DNA from 4 places in the Paenibacillus sp. FSL K6-1230 genome. Region 4 is predicted to be linked to each of the others. Evidence: riboswitches for the same ligand, from Rfam matches in the RefSeq annotation. Region 4 holds a riboswitch; each other region holds the start of a gene.
What was found. Region 4 has a riboswitch for thiamine pyrophosphate ahead of thiD (bifunctional hydroxymethylpyrimidine kinase/phosphomethylpyrimidine kinase). Riboswitches for the same ligand answer to the same signal wherever they lie in the genome.

Region 1 (5,258 bases), 1.3 Mb from region 4:
CTTGCCATGACGGTAGGCAGACGTGTCTTGCTGGCGAAATCTTGAAATGTTCGATATGATAGAATGCGAGGTTTGCCTTGAATTCTATGTTAATGAATCGGAGATGAATGCTGTAATGGAAAATTTTGAACAGCTACTGGCACAATACGCCGAGCTTGTCGTCAAGGTCGGCGTTAATATTCAGCCTGGGCAGGCATTGCGTGTAACTGCACCTGTGGAGACACTGGAACTGACAAGACTCATTGTCAAGGAAGCCTACAAGGCTGGCGCTAAGCATGTGCACGTAGACCTGGAGGATGATGAGCTGGCCAAGGCCAAATTCGAACACGGCGCTGATGAGGTCTTTGACTTCTATCCGCAGTGGGAAGCCGACATGTTGGAGCGGTTCGCCGAGGAAGGTGGTGCGACGCTGTTCATTAAGGTGCCTAATCCTGACCTGTTCGAAGGGATTGATTCGTCGAAGGTATCCAGAGCGAACAAGGCGGCAGCCAAGGCACGCCGCAAATATAGCGAATATACCCGTAATTCCAAGATTAGCTGGTGTCTGATCAAGGCGCCAACGAAGGCTTGGGCGGACAAGGTATTTGCCGATGTTCCTGAAGCGGACCGTATTCGGGTCATGTGGGATACGATCTTCCGCATGAACCGGGTAGGCGAGGGAAATGCCATTGAGAACTGGCAGCAGCATTTGGCTAATCTGAGAGACATGCAGATCAAGCTAATCGATAAAAACTACAAGAAGCTTCACTTCCGCGCACCAGGAACGGACCTGCAGGTCGAGCTGGCTGAAGGGCATCTGTGGGGGGCCTGCGGTGGTCCCAACGCACGTGGGGATATCTTTGTGCCGAATATGCCGACCGAAGAGGTCTTCACGATGCCGAAGCGTGATGGAGTCAACGGAGTCGTGACAAGTACCATGCCGCTCAATTTGAATGGTCAATTGGTGGAGCAATTGAAGCTGACGTTCAAGGATGGTAAGGTTGTTGAATACTCCGCTGCGTCTGGTGAGGAGCATCTGAAGAATCTACTAGCGACGGACGAGGGTGCGCAGTACCTTGGAGAGGTAGCGCTTGTTCCTCACGATTCGCCCATCTCGAATCTGAACCGTATCTTTTACAATACAGGTGTGGATGAGAATGCATCCTGCCATCTGGCCTTGGGAAGCGCCTACCCGGGAACGATGAAGGGTGGAACGGAGCTATCGGAGGAGGAGCTGCTGCGTCGTGGCTGCAATGTCAGCTTGACACATGTGGACTTTATGATTGGCTCAGCTGAGATGGATATTGACGGAGAATTACAGGATGGTACGGTGGAAGCGGTATTCCGTAAAGGGAACTGGGCGTACTAATTGCTAATTTCTCCTTTACAACAAGGGGAAACCCTGTATAATGAGTACCGATTGGAATACAATTGAATGAGACATGCACTAGGGGTGCCTTTATTGGCTGAGAGACCTGTCCGGTGGACGTGGTTAACCCTTCTTACCCGATCTAGATCATACTAGCGTGGGGAAGTGCAGTGACTGACAGAATTATTAGGCTAATGCTATTACTAGTGTTAGATTACCTATAGGTCATTGTACAGCCGCACGCATACAGCGTGCGGTTTTTTCGTGCGGGTAGCTGTCACAGAAGCATTCCAACGAATCTTCTATGGGAAAGAGGCTGAGCAAAATGAACGAAGGAAGCACCATGAGCAGCAAGGCTGAAGGAAGCACGCAGCAACAAAGTGTACAGGGACAAGCATGTGGGACAAGTCGAATTGTAGGCTGTCGCTTCTCCCTGTATCCCATGAGCAATCATTTCGTGGACATTATCATGGATGCTCTGAGCAAGGTAGACACTTCCAAAGTATGGAGCAAGACGGATGATGTCAGTACCTGTATACGTGGACGAATGGAGCATGTATTCGATGTCACGAAGGCGATCTTCCTGCAGGCGGCGAATAGCGGAGAGCATGTCGTCTTGAATGGTACGTTCTCCATCGGTTGCCCAGGGGATACGGAGGGGGATGTATTCATGTCCGAGAATGATCAGCGAATGAATGAGATGAACAGTGCAGCAATTCCTATTCAGACAGCCGCTCAGTTCGCGCTATATCCGATGGGAACTACCGATTACATGAAAAAAATATACGGAGCTGTAGAGATCGCTCAAGAGCATGGAACCTTCGGTGGAGGTGTGCATTATGCGAGCAGGCTGGATGGTGATGCTAACTGGGTGTTCGCTACCCTGGAGCAGTCATTCACTCATACACAAGAGAGTGTATCTCATGTGGTCATGACCGTGAATCTCTCCTGCAACAGTCCTTCTTCTCGCGCAAGAAAGGAGGAAGCCTAAGATGTCCTCTTGGAAGCTTCGGGATATTATTGTGCTCAGCTCGCTATCTGTCGTGTTCGCGGTCGTATACTTGCTGTTTTTGCAGGTAGGGAATGTTCTGACGGGATTCATGGGACCGATGGGGTATGAGGTCATCTTCGGCATCTGGTTCATCGTGTCCATCATTACTGCTTATATCATTCGTAGGCCAGGGGTAGCCCTGTTGTCTGAGACGATTGCCGGAATAGTAGAGGTGCTAATCGGGAATACCGTAGGACCGATTCTGATTGTGTCAGCAATTATTCAGGGACTTGGCGCTGAGGTGGTATTCGCAGCCTTCCGCTACCGTCGATATAATCTGGCTGTACTTATGCTGGCTGGTATGGGGGCAGCTGTATTCAGCTTCATTTGGGGCTACTTCCGTTCAGGCTTTGCAGCTCTGTCTATGGATCTGGTGCTTGCTATGCTGATTGTACGAATCATTAGTGGGGCATTGCTTGCTGGCTTATTGGGTAAATGGATCGCGGATGCTCTGGCTTCAACAGGAGTGTTACGCAGCTTTCCGATTGCCAAGACTCGTTCGCAGAGCGCATACAAGGCATGACACAGGATAAGAGGAGAACTGGAACGGAGAAGAGAGTGAGTTGCACCCCAAGCTATGCCCTAGAGACTAGAGCGCTGTCTATGTGCTTCGAGGAAGGCAGCTCTGAAATCATCAATGAGGTATCTCTGAACCTGGTACAGGGAGAATTGCTATTGCTTCTTGGTCCCAGTGGTGGTGGGAAAAGCTCACTGGCGCTCTGTTTGAATGGAATTTATCCGCATGCGGTTGACAGCCTTGTATGTGGGGAAGTGTGGCTCTACAACGAGCTGCTACTAGAGGCCAATCCTGCTCAGATCGCTCAGCGGGTGGGGATTGTCTTTCAGGATGTGGATAGTCAATTCTGTATGCTGCGAGTGGAAGAGGAGCTGGCGTTCTGTCTGGAGAACATCGGCTGTCCGAGAAATGAGATGGAAGCTCGTATCGTATCGGCACTGGGGCTGGCTGGGTTAAGCGATTACAGACAAGCTTACATTCACAGTCTGTCTGGAGGAATGAAGCAGCAGCTAGCGATTGCCTGTGCCTTGGTGCTGCGGCCTTCAATTCTGATTCTGGATGAGCCAACCTCGAATCTGGACCCCATTGCTGCTACCGCACTGGCGGCTCGCATTCGTGAGATCCAGCAGGCCGAAGAGCTGACAGTACTGCTTATCGAGCACCAACTGGATGAATGGATGTATGCCGTAGATCGCATTGCCGCGCTTGATCAACGGGGGAGTCTGTTCTATCAAGGATCGCCTCACGAGTACTTTAGAAGGTACTCATCGAAGGCTCAAGAGCTTGGTATTTGGCAGCCCAGAGCTGTTACTTTGCATCGTCAGCTTATTAAAGAGCTTGCTGGGCGGGTCAGCACAGATAGTGATGCCGAGAGTACCAAGCAGCAGGTTATGAACGTACCCATGAGCAAGGAAAGTAGTTCCAAGCTATTGGTTACTGAAGTAGGGTATACCCAAACGCCGACTCTTGAAAGGAGTGCTGAATACGAGCAATTGCTGTTAAGCCAGCATGAAATTGGGGATTGGCAGGCAGTGGAGGGCGCGCTTCCTTTGACCCTCAATGAGCTATGGCAATTATGGAGTATCCAGCCCCAACAGGTCCGTAAGGCAGCTCTGAAGGCTGTATCTTCAATCAGGGAACATATGATATCCGCTCAGCAGAAATCCCGAGCAGGCGAGTTGGCAGCAGCCAATACATCGACAACAGGCGTATTCGACTCATCTGGAAAGCCACCGAAGCTGTTGCTTGCAGCACATGAGCTGGTGTATTCCCATGGAAGAAGCCCTAAGCGTCGTTATAGCTTCTTAAAGAAACGAAAGTCAGCACATGTTGAGATATCAGCAAAACCTGCGCAAGCAACGCAAGCAACACAAGCAACACATCAAATACACCATGTGTCGCTACATGTTCATGAAGGTGAATTTGTGGCGTTGGCAGGTCCGAACGGTGCTGGGAAGTCTACGCTTGCTAGTCTCCTAACAGGCCTGCTTGCTCCGGCGTCAGGGCATGTATACGTTAATGGCAGGAGCATGGATGATTGGCGCGAGGAGGAACTGCGACGCCAGATTGGCTTGGTATTCCAGCATCCAGAGCATCAATTTGTGACGGATTCCGTCTATGACGAGTTAGCTTATACACTTAGACTGCGACAGGAGTGGTCAGAAGGGCAGATCGAGAAGCGGGTGGAGGCTGTACTGAAGCAATATCGACTTGAGGAGCAACGTGATATGAGTCCATTTTCCCTTAGTCAAGGGCAGAAGCGCAGGCTGAGCGTCGCAGCTATGCTCATGGATGACCAGCGTATTCTAATCTGTGATGAGCCTACCTATGGGCAGGACGCATATGCATCGTTGGAGCTGATGCAAGCACTACGTAGCCGGGCTGAGCAGGGAAAGGCGGTGCTTATGATCACACATGATATGGAATGGGTACGCCAATTTGCTACAAGAGTGATTGTGCTACAAGCAGGCCACATTGTCTTCGATGACACGCCTGCCGCATTGTGGAAGCTGACCAAGCAGGAATTGGACATGATGCATCTGAAACTACCACTTGTTGAACGGTTCAGTCAGCTGTTATCAGATTCCTTAAGTAACTCATTAGATGAGTCACCTAAGGAATCACTGAATGCATCATGGTCAGGGTCACTTGCGGGCGCCGTGAACGCATCAACGATTGGAAGCAGTGAGCCTTCTGTAAGACAAGGAGGGCTCCGATGACTGTCCCAAGGTCCATGAACCGTGCTGGATCGTTCAATTCAGGCAACACGGTAGCGCCCAAGAGAGCTCTGATCCGGCTTGAGATGCTCAATCCTAGTATGAAGGCATTGACGGTGACATTAT
Region 2 (5,258 bases), 2.0 Mb from region 4:
ATGAGGTAACGGTTCGAAATCACGTGGGTGAAGCAGTAAGCCATCCAGTGCGTCTACTTACTTTACCAGCAGCTCCAAGGAATCTGTCTTTATATCCAGTAGAACGAGAGGCTGGACATATCACAGTCAGCTTTGATGCAGTAAAGTCAGCTGATAGTTATAGAATTGTAGCCTTTAACATGGATTCTCAGCAAGAAGTATATAATCAAACGGTAACCACTAGCGTATATCAACCGATCGTGAACTTACAGCCGGACACAGTCTACAATGTTACGGTGTCGGCAATCAATGCTACTGGAGAGGGCCCCACCACAAGTCAATCGATTTTATCGCTCCCAGACGCTCCTGATGGGTTCAAATCGGTTTCGATTGGCGAAAATTCCGTGGACCTAACTTGGCATAGTGTGACAACGGCAACTTACTATGCACTGGATCGCAATAATGCACCTGTCACAGAATCTGTATATGAAGCATTTTCAGATATAGGCTTGTCCTCTGGAACGGCGTACAACTATCGTCTCTCAGCCATTAATACTACGGGTTCAGGTGCGTACAGTCACATGAATGTGCTCACCTTGCCGGGGATGGTAGATAACTTAACTGTAGTCGAAGCTCGGCGTAATGAGCTGTTGATTGCCTGGAATCAGGTTCGAGGAGCATCTGGCTACCGAATGGTGGTCAATGGCGGGCAAGAATACGTATTTGGGGCACATGAGCTTCAAGCAACGATTCCGAACCTACCCGCTGGTACACCAGCGAACATAAGTATCCGGTCACTAAATAGTAGCGGACTAAGTGTAACAAGCTCGACTTATGGCCTTACACTGCCAGATCAGGTTGGAGGGCTAAACGTAAGCGATATTAAGGAGAACTCAGCTGTGATTAGTTGGGCACCCGTTCATGGAGCTACAACATATAAGATCAGTGTGAATGATCGTAAATATACGGTTTCGGGCACCCATTTTGTTGTTCGAGGATTAACCGGAGGAACTACGTATCATTTTCAAATTACTGCTGGGAATACGTCTGGATTCGGAGAGAGTTTAAAGGGACGTTTTATTACACAACCAACACAGGTCGTGGGTTTTACCGCAGAAAATCCAGAAGACCGATCGTTCACATTGACATGGGAGCCTGTTAAAGGTGCAACAAAGTACATCGTTTACCAAGGGAAAGAGGAGCTTGGCGTTGTGAGCGAGGCACGCATGTCAGTCTTGAAACTTGAACCTGGAATTAACTATACGTATAAGGTCATTGCTATAAATGAGTCAGGTAACGGGTTACCAGGGGAATTCTACTGGAGGACATATCCGAGCCCTGTAAAGCAGAACGATGTATGGATGAAGGACATTACAACGTCAAGGGCTACCGCAGAATGGAATCAGATATCCGGAGCGGATTATTACCAAGTTTACTTAGATGGAAAGCTGTTAGGCGACACGATGGACTTGACATACTCTTTTGAAGGCTTTGACAGTTCAGAGCGTCATGTCGTCAGCGTTGAGCCTGTGAATAGCAGTGGCACTAGCGAGCCTTATGAGGTTAGCTTTGAAACCTTGCCTGATAGTGGATTTTCAGTTGAGGTGGAATCCAAGCACACTTCTATTACGATAACAGTCGGAAATACCCAACCTAACGATACGATTGTCATTATGAATAAAGGGATGGTCATTTACAAAGGCAGAGATCCTGTGTTTGTATGGGAGCCGCTGAAGAGTGGAACAAGTTACGAACTGGACATCTGGACGGAGAACGGCCAAGGGGCTAGGAGCTCAACGAAGAATATTAAGGAACGTACCAAGTCCAGTGCTAAGACATTTACTCCTATGACAGCTACCACTGAGATGATTAAGGAAGACAATGTTATAAATGCTGGATCACAAATTAAAGATTCACTAGTTACCATACCAGCCCCAAAGGGAGATTTAGGGGATGAGAGTAGCAATTTTTCTGGTGCAGGATTTAAAGACATCGAGCGTACTTTCAATCGTGCCAAAATACAAGAACTAGCTGACCGAGGTATTGTAAAAGGAACTTCTGACAGGACGTATGAGCCGGAACGGGAGGTCACCCGAGCAGAATTTACAGCTATGATAGTTCGTGCCCTACAGTTGCCTGAAGAGGATACGATATTAACGTTTAAAGATATTCAGCCTACTGAGTGGTATATTCCAGAGTTGAAATCGGCAATTAAGCATGTGGTAGCACGGGGGTTTTCGGATGATGTATTTGCTCCTGATCAATTGATTTCAAGGGAACAGGCCTCTAAAATGCTTGGGAATGTCACTGAGCAAGACGGAACGGCAGGGGGAGAAGAGCGATATAATGATGAGCTTCTAATAGCAGGGTGGGCCCGAGAAGAAGTACTGGGACTCACACAGCTCTCCTTGCTTCAGGGATATCCAGACGGAACTTTTCGTCCGAAGCATTACGTGACTCGTGCAGAGGCAGCCGAGATGATCTATAATTTGCTGCATTATTTGAACTGAGACGTAGAGGCTACCCGCACAGCACTTTACAATTTTCAATGTGTTATGATACGATTACATCATCTTCCAATTCGGATCAAGATTTGAACTTAACTAGCTCTACAATAAAATGTGAAGCAGTATATAGTCATTCTTGACTAGTTATAAGAGTTTGATCATTTAGTTAATAAGCGTTGTTAAAAGAGAATATCATGTATTCTCCTAACTACCCGTTATTGATCTGCAGCTAAAATGAATAATTAAAAAGACAACACTAGGGGAGCCGAGCAACTGGCTGAGATGGAACAATTGTGTTCCGGACCCTTTGCACCTGATCTGGATTATGCCAGCGTAGGGAAGTGGTGATAATTGGATGCATTTAGACAGCTTGACTTGAGCTTACTTTGTATAAGCTACGGTTTTGTGCGTATTGGCTTTGGGTCTTACGGGTATACGCATTGGCCTGTCTATTGTATATCCTTGAGCTTATTTCACCACTTTCCTTCTGGAAAGTGGTTTTTTGTTTTCCCTTTACTTTCATATTTGTTTACTGCTCGGGACTAGTACTTTGTAATGTGAAAGGGGCAATTATTGATAGAAGTATATGTCATTACAGAGGGAAAAGGGGGCATAAAGCTACTAGGGTAAGTTTTGGCTTGCTAATATTTTGAATAGGAGGAGATAAAAACATGAGGCTAAAGATTAATGGGCAAGACATGACGTTCGGAGCACATATTAATCGGGTTGATCAGCTGCTGAGCGAGCTCGATTTACAGGTGAAGACTGTTGTAGTAGAGCTCAATCGGAGAATTTTGGTGCGGGATATGCATCATCAAGCAGTATTGTGTGACGGAGATCGAATAGAGATTGTCCATTTTGTAGGCGGTGGTTAAACATGTTGCACATAATATTCAAACAGAGTAGCTCCTGATTACTGCTGGATACAGGTATTTGTATATCTGGATATACACAAACACGTGTTTGAAGCATCTAAAGGTGAAAGTGTTGCATTAATTGTACGATGATTGAAACTGAAGCAGAGGGGATTTATCAAGACATACTGACCTGTTAGTGTTATGGGCTGTCACGAAATATTTCAGGTGTTCCATATGAGAAGGATGCAACAATTGCACAGCTCCCCCGGTTCCCGAATTGTATGATATGATTAAGTGTAGAAGTGATCAGTCATTCCTTTGCATTAACCTTATCTTGCATACCGTCATCTGTTCCTCTCCGCTGTAGCATAGGGACAAAAGTACGGACAAAAATAAGGACAAAATGGGGCCAGTTATCGCGCTCCACTTTCCGCTCCTTACTGTTATCAAGAGTTCGCTGGTTCCTTAACAATAGCAAAGTCAACGAGTAGACTTGTGAGAGTAGAACCAGTGAGTAGAACCAGTGAGTAGAACTAGGGAGTAGAACTAGGGAGTAGAACTAGGGAACAGATCCAATTAAGCTCCGTTGTTCTTAGGGGTAGATACGGATCTAAGCTAGCAATGATTATGATCAAGCCACAAGCTGTGGCAAGCAGCCCATCGGAAGGAATGGTATGTACGTGAGTGAATCAGCAGAACCAAGTGAAATTCAAGATTACCAAGACCACCAAGACCACCAAGACCACCAAGACCACCAAGACTACCAAGACCACCAAGACCACCAAGACTACCAAGACCACAAGCAGGCTGACAGCGCTTATGATATGGAACGGTACTCAAGACAAATCCGTTTTGCTCCGTTCGGGAGTGAGGGCCAGCGGCGTCTATCAACCTCGCATGCACTCATCATTGGTGCGGGTGCCCTGGGTACAGGGATAGCGGAAACCCTTGTCCGCTCAGGCATTGGTACCTTAACGATTGCAGATCGTGATTATGTCGAATGGAGTAATTTACAGCGTCAGCAGCTGTACGATGAGAATGATGCGATCTCACGAACGCCAAAGGCGATTGCTGCTCTTAATAGACTTTCTGCCATCAATTCCTCGGTGAAGATCCATGCGCACGTGCTGGATGTAAATGTGGAGGAACTGGAAGAGCTCATTGCTGGCGCAGACATCATCATGGATGCGACCGATAATTTTGATACAAGATTACTGATAAACGATATTGCCTGTAAGTATGGCATCCCTTGGATCTATGGTGGATGTGTGGGAAGCTACGGTATTACTTATACATTTATACCAGGGAAAACGCCTTGTCTGAGCTGCCTGCTGGGTAGTGTTCCACTTGGTGGAGATACATGCGATACGTCTGGTATTTTGCCACAGGCTGTACAACTCGTGACAGCACATCAGACCTCTGAAGCACTGAAGCTGCTCAGCGGGCATGAAGATGTACTACGAGACAAGCTACTCTCATTTGATGTTTGGCGAAATGAGCATGTAGCGATTGGGGTCAATAATGCAAAAAAAGCGGACTGTCCATCCTGTGGACCAGCCCCGCGTTATCCTTATCTGGATGCGGCCAACCGACAAAAAACAGACGTGCTATGCGGGAGAGATACAGTTCAGATCAGACCTTCGCGCAAGCTACAGATTTCGCTCAAGGATATGGCTGAGCAATTGGAGAAAGCGGGTGCTCAAGTAACATTGAACCCGTTTCTGCTATCACTGGATCTTGGAGAGAATCGAATTGTGCTGTTCCCGGATGGTCGTGCACTGATTCATGGCACCAAGGATATTGCGCGAGCTAGAAGTCTCTATCACCGATATTTTGGTTAAGCCTAGCGCTCCCTGAATGTCCAAGAGTGAATCTACCCATACTGATGACGAGCTTTCCTTTGGAGTATAGAGAC
Region 3 (5,258 bases), 870 kb from region 4:
ATCGCGACGATAATGTCGGCGCCCTCCTCCTTCATTTTCGGGATGAATTTCTGTGCTGTCTCCACCATATCCTTCGTGACTACCTTGCCAGTCAGATGCTTCTCATCCCACTGATTGATCTGTGGCGGTACGAAGCCGATCACACCTACCTTGACGGTATGCTCCTTGCCTGCTTCATCCTTGACTGTCTTGTCCAGAATCACATAGGGTGTGAAGTAATTCTTCTCTTGATCCTCTGCATAGTACACGTTGCTGTTCACATATGGAAAATTAGCTCCCTCAAGCGTTTGCTTCAAGAAGTCTAGTCCATAGTTAAATTCATGATTTCCCAGGTTGCCGGCGTCATAATCCAGCAGATTCATGGCCTTGTATACCGGGTGAGTCTCCCCCTGCTTCAGCGGGTCTACCTTGGCTACATAGTCGCCCAGCGGATTCCCCTGAATAAGATCCCCGTTATCGAACAGCAGGCTATTCGGTGCCTCTTCACGAGCCGCCTTGATCAGACTGGCTGTCTTGGCAAAACCATACTCATCTGTGGCCTTATCCGCGTAATAATCATAGTTAACCATATTGACATGTAGATCGGTTGTTTCCATAATACGTAGCTTGACCGTAGCATTACCTTCCGCCGCAGATGCAGACCAGCTGGGCAGTACCCAGACATTCGCTACCAGCAAGACCGCAGCCAATCCCTTGTACAGACTTTTTCGCGAATTCAAAATATAACCCCTCCCGTACAATATGTATGTAACCGAATCCAAATGTACGATTCACTGAACATTTTAATCTAACTTGGGTCAATTGAATAGAGATATGTAAACATTACGTTAACGTTATTTTTACAAGAATAGTCATGTGAACGTGGGAACAAGCATGGAGAAGCCAAGGAATGAGAGCAGGTAGTAGCTTAAGCCTCACGATTCCATGTGGACATTGATTGGTATTATTTATGTTATATGATTCAATAGACTAGAGAGGCTGGATCAGCCTGCACATATTAAAGTAGGTGAGTGGTATGCCAGATAAGCCAAATAATCTATAGATGGCAGATTGATAATAACACAGCAATTAGAGGGAGATGTATATGAACGCGAATCTAAGTTCACATTCCGCAGAACACAATTTTACGATTGAATGTAAGGATATCATTTTAAGAGAATTCTTAGTTGCTGATCTAGACGATTTTCATTCACTCACCTGGCAGCCTGAAATACATGAATTTTTGCCAGGCTGGAACGTATCGAAGGAGCAACGGACAGATTGGTTTATCAACTATGAAATCCCAGAAAATAAACAGTTTTTGAATGCTGTATTGCAAAGAGAAGACATTGGTGAGCTACGTCTACGATTAGGAATTATTTTGAAAGAGACCGGGGAATTTATCGGTTGGTGTTGTTCAGGAATTAAGGAGGAATTACCAGCGCCAAATCGAGAAATCATGTATGCAATCTCTAAGGACCATCGAGGTAAAGGCTTCACAACCCAAGCCTCACAAGGAATGATCGAATATTTATTTGGCCATACAGACGTTGCAGTGCTTAGTGCTGTTGCTTTATTGGGTAACGTTCCATCAAATAGAGTAATACAAAAATGTGGATTTAGCTTTCAGCACATTATCGATATTGATCATGAAAAGTATAACTATTATACACTTCATAAAAAGGATTGGGCAGTCAACCGCTAGAGAAGACTTCCACAGCCCAGCAATCATCTTTTAGAAAAAATCTTTTAGAAAAATTAATAAGGACCGCCAGGATAATTCCTGACGGTCTTATTAACAACCTTATGCTTTACTTCTCCCAGACCTGGCGCTCCATGCCCTGACCTGTGTACTCAATACGAGCAGGTGTAATATCCAGAATCACATAATCTGGGTCATCCGGGCCTGAGAACCACTGCTTCAGCTCATCGTTCCACAGCTCATGACGCAGTGACTCCTGCTTCGTAATCTCACAGGTCCCCTCGACCTCAACAACTTCCTTAGTACCTCCTGCTTCATAGCCAAGCAGCAAATACACATTCGGATTGTCCTTGAGCTCTTCCACTTTATGTGTCTTGCGACTCGTAGCCAGATGAATATTCAGACCATTATTGAAAAGGGCCATGTAGCGCACCTTTGGCTTGCCGCCTTCGACAGTACCTAGCGAGCAATAAGAATTTTGCTCCAGAGCCTTGATGATGCTTTGCTCCAGTTGTTCACGATTTTTTGTTGCTGTACCCATGATCATCCGCTCCTTTTTGTTGGTATTATTCACAACATTTGTTCGAAATGATGCATCACTTACTTGTACCCTGTCTATTCTGCCTTGAACCGAATCCTGAACCTGAGCCCTTGAACCGAGACCGATGTCACCGCTGTATAGAGAAAGCCCCTAGGCAACATATCTTCTGCCCACATCAACTATATCCCACTATGGACAGCTGGAGTGGAAAGGCCTATAATTACACCTGTGCAGACACATATCTACATATGCTGGCTGTAGCACAAAAAATTCATAACCCTGTCAGGGGTGCTGGAATCGGCCGGCTGAGATTGTGTCCCGCAAATGACACTGACCCTTTAACCTGATCTGGATAATGCCAGCGTAGGAAGCCTTAGTCCATGTCCATCCCGTTCGATGGCCATGCTCCTTATTCATCGCATACGTCCCGGTCCGGGGCGTTTTTTTGTGTTCGCTCGGCAGATGTACAGATTCACTCCAAATTAGGAGCTGCTAGTCCCATAGAGTACCCATCGTTGAAGAATACTATGCTTAACCTGCGGGTAAAGAAAAAAGGAGAGATGCTCTACATGACACAATTACGAAGCACTACACGATCTACTGGTACTTCAATTTCTTCTAGCACAAGAACAGCTCAACAGCGGCGGATGTCTGTTAAATGGACAGGGACGGCCCTTCTGATGGCTCTTCTGCTCTTGCTGAGCGCTTGTGGAGCCGCAGCACCTACATCACCGGCTGGCGAATCTGGGGAGTCCTCCAGTCAAGGAGCCTCGGGCTCCACTCCGGAATTGAAGGCTATCAAGGTCGTACTCGACTGGACGCCGAATACGAACCACACAGGATTATACGTAGCCCAGCAAGAAGGTTATTATGAGCAAGAGGGGCTGAAAGTAGAGATTGTGCAGCCAGGATCTGGCGGAGCCGATCAGATGGTCGCTTCCAACGCGGTTCCTTTTGGCATCAGCTATCAGGAAAGTGTGACTCAGGCTCGTACACAGGATGTACCACTCGTCTCCATTGCCGCGGTTATTCAGCATAATACGTCAGGCTTCGCCGCTCCGGTGGATCGCAATATCCATTCTCCCAAGGACTTTGAGGGAAAAAGCTATGGCGGATGGGGCTCCCCCGTTGAAGAAGCAGTGATGAAATCCATTATGGAGACTGAGCAGGCCGATGTTAGCAAGGTGAAAATGGTGAACATGGGGAGTGCAGACTTCTTCACCGCGGTCAAACGAGATATTGATTTTGCATGGATTTTCTACGCTTGGACAGGAATTGAGGCGGAGCTACGTGGCGAGCCGCTTGATATGCTATATGTCAAGGACTACTCAGACAAGCTGGACTACTACACACCAGTCATTGTAACCAATGAACAGACAATCCAGAATGATCCCGAGCTCGTAAAGGCCTTCATGAGAGCTACAGCCAAGGGCTATCAGTATACGATTGAGCATCCTGAGGAGGCAGCAGACATCTTGATCCAGGCCGTGCCAGAGCTGAACCCTGAGCTTGTTCGCGCCTCTCAAACATGGCTGAGTCCCCGCTATCAGGATGACGCCTCACAGTGGGGCTTGCAGAAACAGGAAGTATGGCAGGGCTATGCCGAGTGGATGTTCGAACGCAAGCTACTGGATAAGGAGCTTGAGGTAGATAAAGCATTCACGAATGACTTCCTGCCGCAATGTCAAGGACAATAACGGTGACAATAATGGATTAAAAATTCAACCAAGAAGGTGAGAGTTAACATGGCAGATACATTGCTTAGCATTCAGGTTATTCCCAAGACTCCCGGTGGGGAGGATTCCATCCCTTATGTAGACCGTGCTATCGAGGTCATTCAGCAATCCGGCGTCAAGCACGAGGTTCATCCGCTGGAGACTACGATGGAAGGAAACATCGACGAGCTACTGAAGGTAGTTAAGGACATGCATACCGCCCTCATCGAGGCGGGAAGCCCCAGCGTGATCTCTCAGATCAAGATCGCACATAATCCGAAGGGGATCAGCATGGATCAACTGACTGAGAAATATCGTCCATGAGCCGTAGGGGACCTTCACGGAGCTCTTGGCTACAGCGCGTGTGGCCGCCACTTGTGGCGGTCCTCTTCTTTTTGGCGCTATGGCAGGCTGCAGCGACCTTCCTGAACATTGAGGCCTGGCTGTTACCCAGTCCGATTCGGATTATATCCGAAGGGGCAGCTCAATCAGCCCTGCTCGCTGGACACACCTGGGCGACCGTCAAGCTGATGCTCGGGGGCTTCGCCATTGGCTCAACAATCGGACTGCTGATTGCCATTGTGCTGCACATGATTCCATTTTTCAAAACATCGCTGTATCCTTTGCTGATTCTTAGCCAGAATATTCCCATTATTGCGCTCGGCCCGTTGCTTATGATCTGGTTCGGGTTCGGACTTCTGCCTAAGCTCATGGTGATCACACTCGTCTGCTTCTTCCCGGTTGCTGTTGCAGCCATGGACGGATTCATGCAGACAGATCGCACCATGATGAATTACATGCGAATGTCAGGGGCCGGAAGGTTGCGGATATTTGCCAGACTGGAGCTCCCTCATGCGCTGCCGTCGGTATTCTCAGGCATTAAGATCGCCGCTACTTATAGTGTCATGGGCGCCATTATTGCCGAATGGATCGGCGCAGATAAGGGTATCGGATACTACATGCTATTGCAAAAGGCGGCATACCGTACTGATCTCGTATTCGCAGCCATCGGAATTATTGTGATTCTGAGTCTGCTTATGTTCCTGATCATTATATTGCTGGAGAAGTGGCTGGTCCGCTGGCAACCACAACGCAAGCAATAGCAGCAAGCACAGCCAGTAGTCGTAGCTAGCGGTCATAGCCAGTGATCATAGATAGTAATCAATGTATTCATGAAAATACGCACGAAAATGCACCAATGATGTGCACTACATCATGACACGACGTGCATCAATATCATCACATCTACATTGTAGTCTTTTTGAATTAGTGAGTAAGTGAAAGGGTTCAAGGAGGAATGAGCAGATGAAGACAGAGCAAC
Region 4 (5,258 bases):
CAGTTTGCAGCCAGTCGTTGCTCCAGTACCTCAGCTTGCTCCTTGCTCAGCAGCAGACCTGAAATAACGCCCTCTCCAACGGTAAAATCGACGTCAGGCTGCAAGCCGAACCGCTTGGAGATCCAGATGCCGAGTCCCCCACGTGTATTGAAGGTGATCCGATATCCCTCCGTGACTGCTGTCTCCAGCTCCTCCCCGTGCTCCTTCGCATAGGTGAACAGATCGGTATAGCTCAGGTCTTCATCAGCGACGGCGTCAAAGGCTGCGGTGTCTTCCGCACGAATCGCCTGAAGTAATGCTTCCTCAGACATGCCGCGCTGGCGGGCATTTTCCAGACGGATGGCTGTAAATTGAGATATTTTAACAACAGTACTCATGCATTCGTTCCCCTTACATCCTTAACTAATGCAGCAGCCATTCTACTGCCTCATCTTCCTTATCTTACTTCCAGTCACATTAGCTTGGCAATGACGAAGCCGAAACTCCTTTTTTCGGTGACCATTTTTTACCTATACCTATAACTGTGCCTTTTCCTGGTTGAAGCGTTAGCAAACTCAACGTTCAAGCCTCCATGCCATCTCCCAAAAATCAAGCTCAAACCGACTACACATCACGAAAATATCCTCCATCCGTTGGTAAACTTCCTCGCTACAGCCTTCTAATAGCTTGTCCGTTAACGTCACAAGGGATTGATTGTTCTCATTATACTCCGAGGATGCATATCCTTTTATCCACTCACCGTAAAATGCATGATCAGCTGCGCCAGGCTTTCGGGCAAGAGCTTGGCCAATCTCTGCATAACTCCATGAGCATGCTAATATGGATACGAGCACCTCTGCTACGCCACCAGCATGTGAGACAGAGAGCATATAATGGGTATAGGCTGCATTTTTCAGTGCTGGTTGTACCTGAAAAACCTGATCCTCCGTAATTCCTAACCGCTGCATATAAGAACGATGAATTTTCATTTCACCATTGAGAATGTTGTCTACTTTTTTACTAAAGAACTGCATTAATTTGGGGTCCTGCGACTTGACGATCCCTAGTGCAAATACACGGGCATACTCGAACAGATATGAGTAGTCTTGTAACAAATAATAGCGAAATTGCTCTACAACTAAGGAGCCGTCCCCAATCCCTGTAACAAAGGGATGCTGTAGACATTCCTTCCACACAGGCTGTGCCGCCTGGTATAGTCGTTCTGTAATAGTCATCAGGTGTTCCTCCAATCCATAATGTAGGTATGATGATGTAGGGTATGATGCATGTACAATGTACGAATCATGTATATATCTTATTGAGCATCCATCAAGCCATCCCTCCCGTGACTAGGAAGCAGCATGGCTTAGCTGCGCTGTGAGATCATTTGCTGTGCTAGCTGTAGTAAATGTGCAGTGGCTGCGCCTGGATGTGGCTGTGCAAATATAGCAGAAATGATTGCGACACCATCTACCCCACTGCGCGAGAGCTGTAGCACATTCGTGTCATCAATGCCCCCAATAGCAACGACAGGGATGCTTACGGCATCTACAATTTCTTGTACGTCAGCAATGCTTAAATACTCTGCATCGTTTTTGGTAGTGGTGTTAAACACAGCTCCGACCCCGATATAATCAGCTCCTGCTGCTTCTGCATCCTTTGCGCTAGCTACTCCATTGGCGGAAATGCCAAGAATTTTATCTGGGCCGATCAAGGACCGAACATCCTTCCCTACAATATCGGATTGCCCCACATGAACACCATCTGCCCCGCATTCCAGGGCGACTTCAATATTGTCGTTGACTACAAAGGGAATATGATATTGCTGTGCAAGGCGGCGTAGTTCAATCGCTTCTGCCAAAAATTCCTTGAAGGGCAGCTCCTTCTCACGCAATTGCAGAAAGGTTGCACCATTCTGGAGCACCTCTTCGGTCACTAGTGCTAAGGAACGGCCTTGCAGCCATCGTCGATCTGTAATGGCATACAGCAGCATGGATGATCGCAGAGCTTGCTTAGACCATTTCAATGCGAGCACCCCGATCCAGCACCTGTTCCGTCAGATTAAACATGGCATCAATAAGGTCTGTTCTAAAGCTTGCATTGCCGGTTCCATTTTCCAGACGACGCGCATCTGCTAGCTCACCAGATAGACCCATGGCGGCCATCGCAGCTACCGTTGCCTCAAAATTAGATTCCGATGCGCCTGCGCAGAATGCTCCAATCAAGGACGTAAGCATACAACCGCTGCCCGTGATCCGTGCCATCGTTGCACAGCCGTTATGAACTATGGCATGCTGTGATCCATCGGTTACGATATCCATTGCACCGGATATGGCAATAACACTTCCTGTTTTTTGAGCAAGCATACTGGCGACATCCACTGCTTGAGGAAGATTTTCCTTGGTCACTTGATCGAGTGTACTCACATCTACGCCACTACCCAGCTTTTTTCCAAAGGCGATCGCTTTAATCTCCGAGGCGTTGCCACGTATGGCGGTAAACTGTATTTCGTTCATAAGCTGATGTACAGCATCTAATCTTAAAGATGTACCTCCTGCCGCAACAGGGTCCAGTATGACAGGACGTTGAAGACGATTCGCTTCTTTACCAGCCACCAGCATCGCTTCCAGATCCTCAAGCGTCCCCATATTAAGGACCAGCGCATTGGCCGCAGCCACCAGCTCTGCGACCTCATGCTTGTTGTGAGACATGATGGGGGAAGCTCCGGCAGCCAGAAGAATATTTGCACAATCGTTAACGGTTACATAATTCGTAATACAATGTACTAATGGATTGTTGCTTCGTACAGGAGTGAGGTACTGGGATGGATTCATTGCTATGGCTCCTTTCGTTTATCAATTTTTTGTATCCATTTTGTGATTCGATAGGATATGTGCTTATTTACTGCCACCCTCTGCAATAGCATAGTTATGGTGCAAAGGCCCATTGCCTGCTCCTAGATTCAGACCCGCATGCAAGCAGGCGGTGATGTACGTCTTGGCACGGTCGAAAGCCTCCGGAAGGCTGTGTCCCATGGCTAAAAAGCTTGCAATTGCAGAAGACAGCGTACAGCCCGTGCCGTGAGTATTGATATTTTCTATTCGTTTTGCCCTATACCAGTAAGACTCGCCATCCATCATGAGAAGGTCATCAGCATCCACTAGACTATGCCCCCCTTTCAGGGCAACTGCACCTGTGAGCTTGCATCCGATCGTGTCAGCTGCCCTAAGCATGTCCTCCTTCGTGTTAATCTCGAAGCCACACAATTGCTCTCCCTCTTTCAGATTCGGGGTAATCACTTCTGCCAAGGGGAATAGCTCCTCTTTTAACGCGGTGAGTGCATCATTTTGCAACAATACACTTCCACTTGTTGAGACCATGACGGGATCTACAACAATATGCTCTGCCTGATATTGCCGTAATTTAGCTGCGATGGAGCGGATAATAGCGGCATTGGATACCATACCAATTTTGACAGCATCGGGTCTTATATCTGTAAAAACACAGTCTAACTGCTGCCCAACAAACTCCGGTTCAGACTCAAAAATTCCAACTACACCTGTCGTGTTTTGGGCTGTCAGCGCTGTAATGACACTCATCCCATATACGCCCAAGCAGGTCATCGTTTTTAAGTCTGCCTGTATTCCTGCGCCACCACTGGGGTCAGAGCCAGCAATGGTCAATACAGTTTTCATATGTGTTAGTCTCCTTTCCATGTTCAATGACAAAAAAAAGCGAAACATCCGTAGGACGTTTCGCTGACAAAATAAACTAGTACAATGGTATAGCACGAGCTAACCATGTATAGCATTCTATCGTTGCGTCCCTACGTTGGCATTATCCAAATCAGGTAAGGTCGGTGTAACACCCTCTCAGCCGGTTAAGGCTCCCTTGCAAACGGTAGTATTCAATTATGATCTTAGATGTTCAATATGTCCGAAGTTGAAGTGAGTCTAGTATATCAACAGCTATTTAATATAGTCAATGCAGATTTGACCCTGAGTAGCCCCTGATTGGGGAACTGGGGAACTGCTACAGACCAGCAAGCACCTGATACCATACTCCACGCTTCGAGTACAGTGTTTCGCGCACGGCATCCCAGCCGCCCAAATATTCGATGTCGAACAGGTCCACCGGGTCAGGGAATCGCTCTTTCTCAGCTGCTAGCACCTGCTCATTAACCGAACGAAAACCATGCTTCGCGAAGATCCGTTGCGCCTCATCTGACTGCAAATAGTCAAGAAGTGCCTCGGCAGCTTCACGACTCCCGTGCTTCTCCACATTGGCATCGACAATCGCTGCCGGATTCTCAATACGGATTGTGTCGCGTGGAATGATCACCTCGTATTTTACGCCCTTGGCGATGCGAGCCAGCAGTTCGTTCTCATAGGTAATAATGACGTCGCCTACACCGTATTCAAAAGCCGCCATCGATGCCCGTCCGCTCTTGTCCAGGGACTCCACATTGCGGTGCACATCGACCAGGAATTGCTTGGCTGCGGCGGGACTTTTCTCCCCTTGACGTTCGGACATCTTGAGCCCGGCACCATAGAGCGCATTAATATCCCACTGTGCTCCTCCTGACGTCTTCGGATTAGGGTATAGCACCTTCACACCTGGCTTCGTCAGGTCCGGAAAATCACGAATACCGAGCGGATTGCCTTCCCGCACTCCCATGACAACAATTGAGCGAGTAACCATTCCACCGTATGGCCGTTCCTTCCAGGAGGGAGCAACTAGCCCTGCATCAACGAGCTTTTGCACGTCACCTTCCATAGCCAGCAGCGTTACGTCTGCCTCAAAGCCACCAGCAATCGCCCGTGCCTGTGTACCAGAGGCCTCGTAAGATTCCTGAAAGCGAATCGTCTGCCCGGTCTTCTCCTTGTACTCCTCACGAAAGCGTGGCAGAAGGTCTGCCATCGCATCCTTAACCACGCTATAGGCACCAATGACCAGCGTAACATCAGCCGTATCCCCAGGCGTAGGCTGATCACTGACAGAATCAGACTCTGCCGCTGTACAGGCCGACAAAACCCCCAGGCATAGCAGACAGAACAGTGCAGCCCCTATATGGCGAGTGTATCCAACCAGCTTCCTTCTCATGGCACAGACTCCTTGCTGTTCATCTCAGTTACACAATCATCCCATACATGTTCTATTAGATCATAATCGGCATCGGATCTTCCTTCAGCCTGTTCTCAACCATCCAGCTGCCTTCTTCATTGAATAAATACGCCCGGTGAATGAGTACACGCACATTCTGACCTGGTGTGAGTGTC

Region 1: another riboswitch for thiamine pyrophosphate. It lies ahead of MKX74_RS11825 (YkoF family thiamine/hydroxymethylpyrimidine-binding protein); the one in region 4 lies ahead of thiD (bifunctional hydroxymethylpyrimidine kinase/phosphomethylpyrimidine kinase).
Region 2: another riboswitch for thiamine pyrophosphate. It lies ahead of thiS (sulfur carrier protein ThiS); the one in region 4 lies ahead of thiD (bifunctional hydroxymethylpyrimidine kinase/phosphomethylpyrimidine kinase).
Region 3: another riboswitch for thiamine pyrophosphate. It lies ahead of MKX74_RS02060 (ABC transporter substrate-binding protein); the one in region 4 lies ahead of thiD (bifunctional hydroxymethylpyrimidine kinase/phosphomethylpyrimidine kinase).

The regions. Positions count from the first base shown of each region.
Region 1 covers NZ_JBBOCK010000001.1:2,660,111-2,665,368, forward strand. The annotation lists gene MKX74_RS11815 (MFS transporter) at 1-45, shown strand, start outside; gene MKX74_RS11820 (aminopeptidase) at 116-1,348, shown strand; TPP riboswitch at 1,419-1,529, shown strand; gene MKX74_RS11825 (YkoF family thiamine/hydroxymethylpyrimidine-binding protein) at 1,692-2,339, shown strand; gene MKX74_RS11830 (ECF transporter S component) at 2,341-2,922, shown strand; gene MKX74_RS11835 (ABC transporter ATP-binding protein) at 2,919-5,135, shown strand; gene MKX74_RS11840 (energy-coupling factor transporter transmembrane component T family protein) at 5,132-5,258, shown strand, end outside.
Region 2 covers NZ_JBBOCK010000001.1:3,319,053-3,324,310, reverse strand. The annotation lists gene MKX74_RS14420 (OmpL47-type beta-barrel domain-containing protein) at 1-2,489, shown strand, start outside; TPP riboswitch at 2,735-2,843, shown strand; gene thiS (sulfur carrier protein ThiS) at 3,158-3,361, shown strand; gene MKX74_RS14410 (hypothetical protein) at 3,959-4,183, opposite strand; gene MKX74_RS14405 (thiazole biosynthesis adenylyltransferase ThiF) at 4,168-5,184, shown strand.
Region 3 covers NZ_JBBOCK010000001.1:454,014-459,271, reverse strand. The annotation lists gene MKX74_RS02075 (bifunctional 2',3'-cyclic-nucleotide 2'-phosphodiesterase/3'-nucleotidase) at 1-719, opposite strand, end outside; gene MKX74_RS02070 (GNAT family N-acetyltransferase) at 1,085-1,684, shown strand; gene MKX74_RS02065 (pyridoxamine 5'-phosphate oxidase family protein) at 1,791-2,222, opposite strand; TPP riboswitch at 2,497-2,609, shown strand; gene MKX74_RS02060 (ABC transporter substrate-binding protein) at 2,870-3,919, shown strand; gene MKX74_RS02055 (MTH1187 family thiamine-binding protein) at 3,968-4,261, shown strand; gene MKX74_RS02050 (ABC transporter permease) at 4,258-5,040, shown strand; gene MKX74_RS02045 (ABC transporter ATP-binding protein) at 5,243-5,258, shown strand, end outside.
Region 4 covers NZ_JBBOCK010000001.1:1,327,414-1,332,671, reverse strand. The annotation lists gene MKX74_RS05820 (hypothetical protein) at 1-377, opposite strand, end outside; gene tenA (thiaminase II) at 555-1,214, opposite strand; gene thiE (thiamine phosphate synthase) at 1,346-2,014, opposite strand; gene thiM (hydroxyethylthiazole kinase) at 1,992-2,813, opposite strand; gene thiD (bifunctional hydroxymethylpyrimidine kinase/phosphomethylpyrimidine kinase) at 2,877-3,674, opposite strand; TPP riboswitch at 3,785-3,882, opposite strand; gene MKX74_RS05795 (sulfate ABC transporter substrate-binding protein) at 4,012-5,082, opposite strand; gene MKX74_RS05790 (sulfate/molybdate ABC transporter ATP-binding protein) at 5,138-5,258, opposite strand, start outside.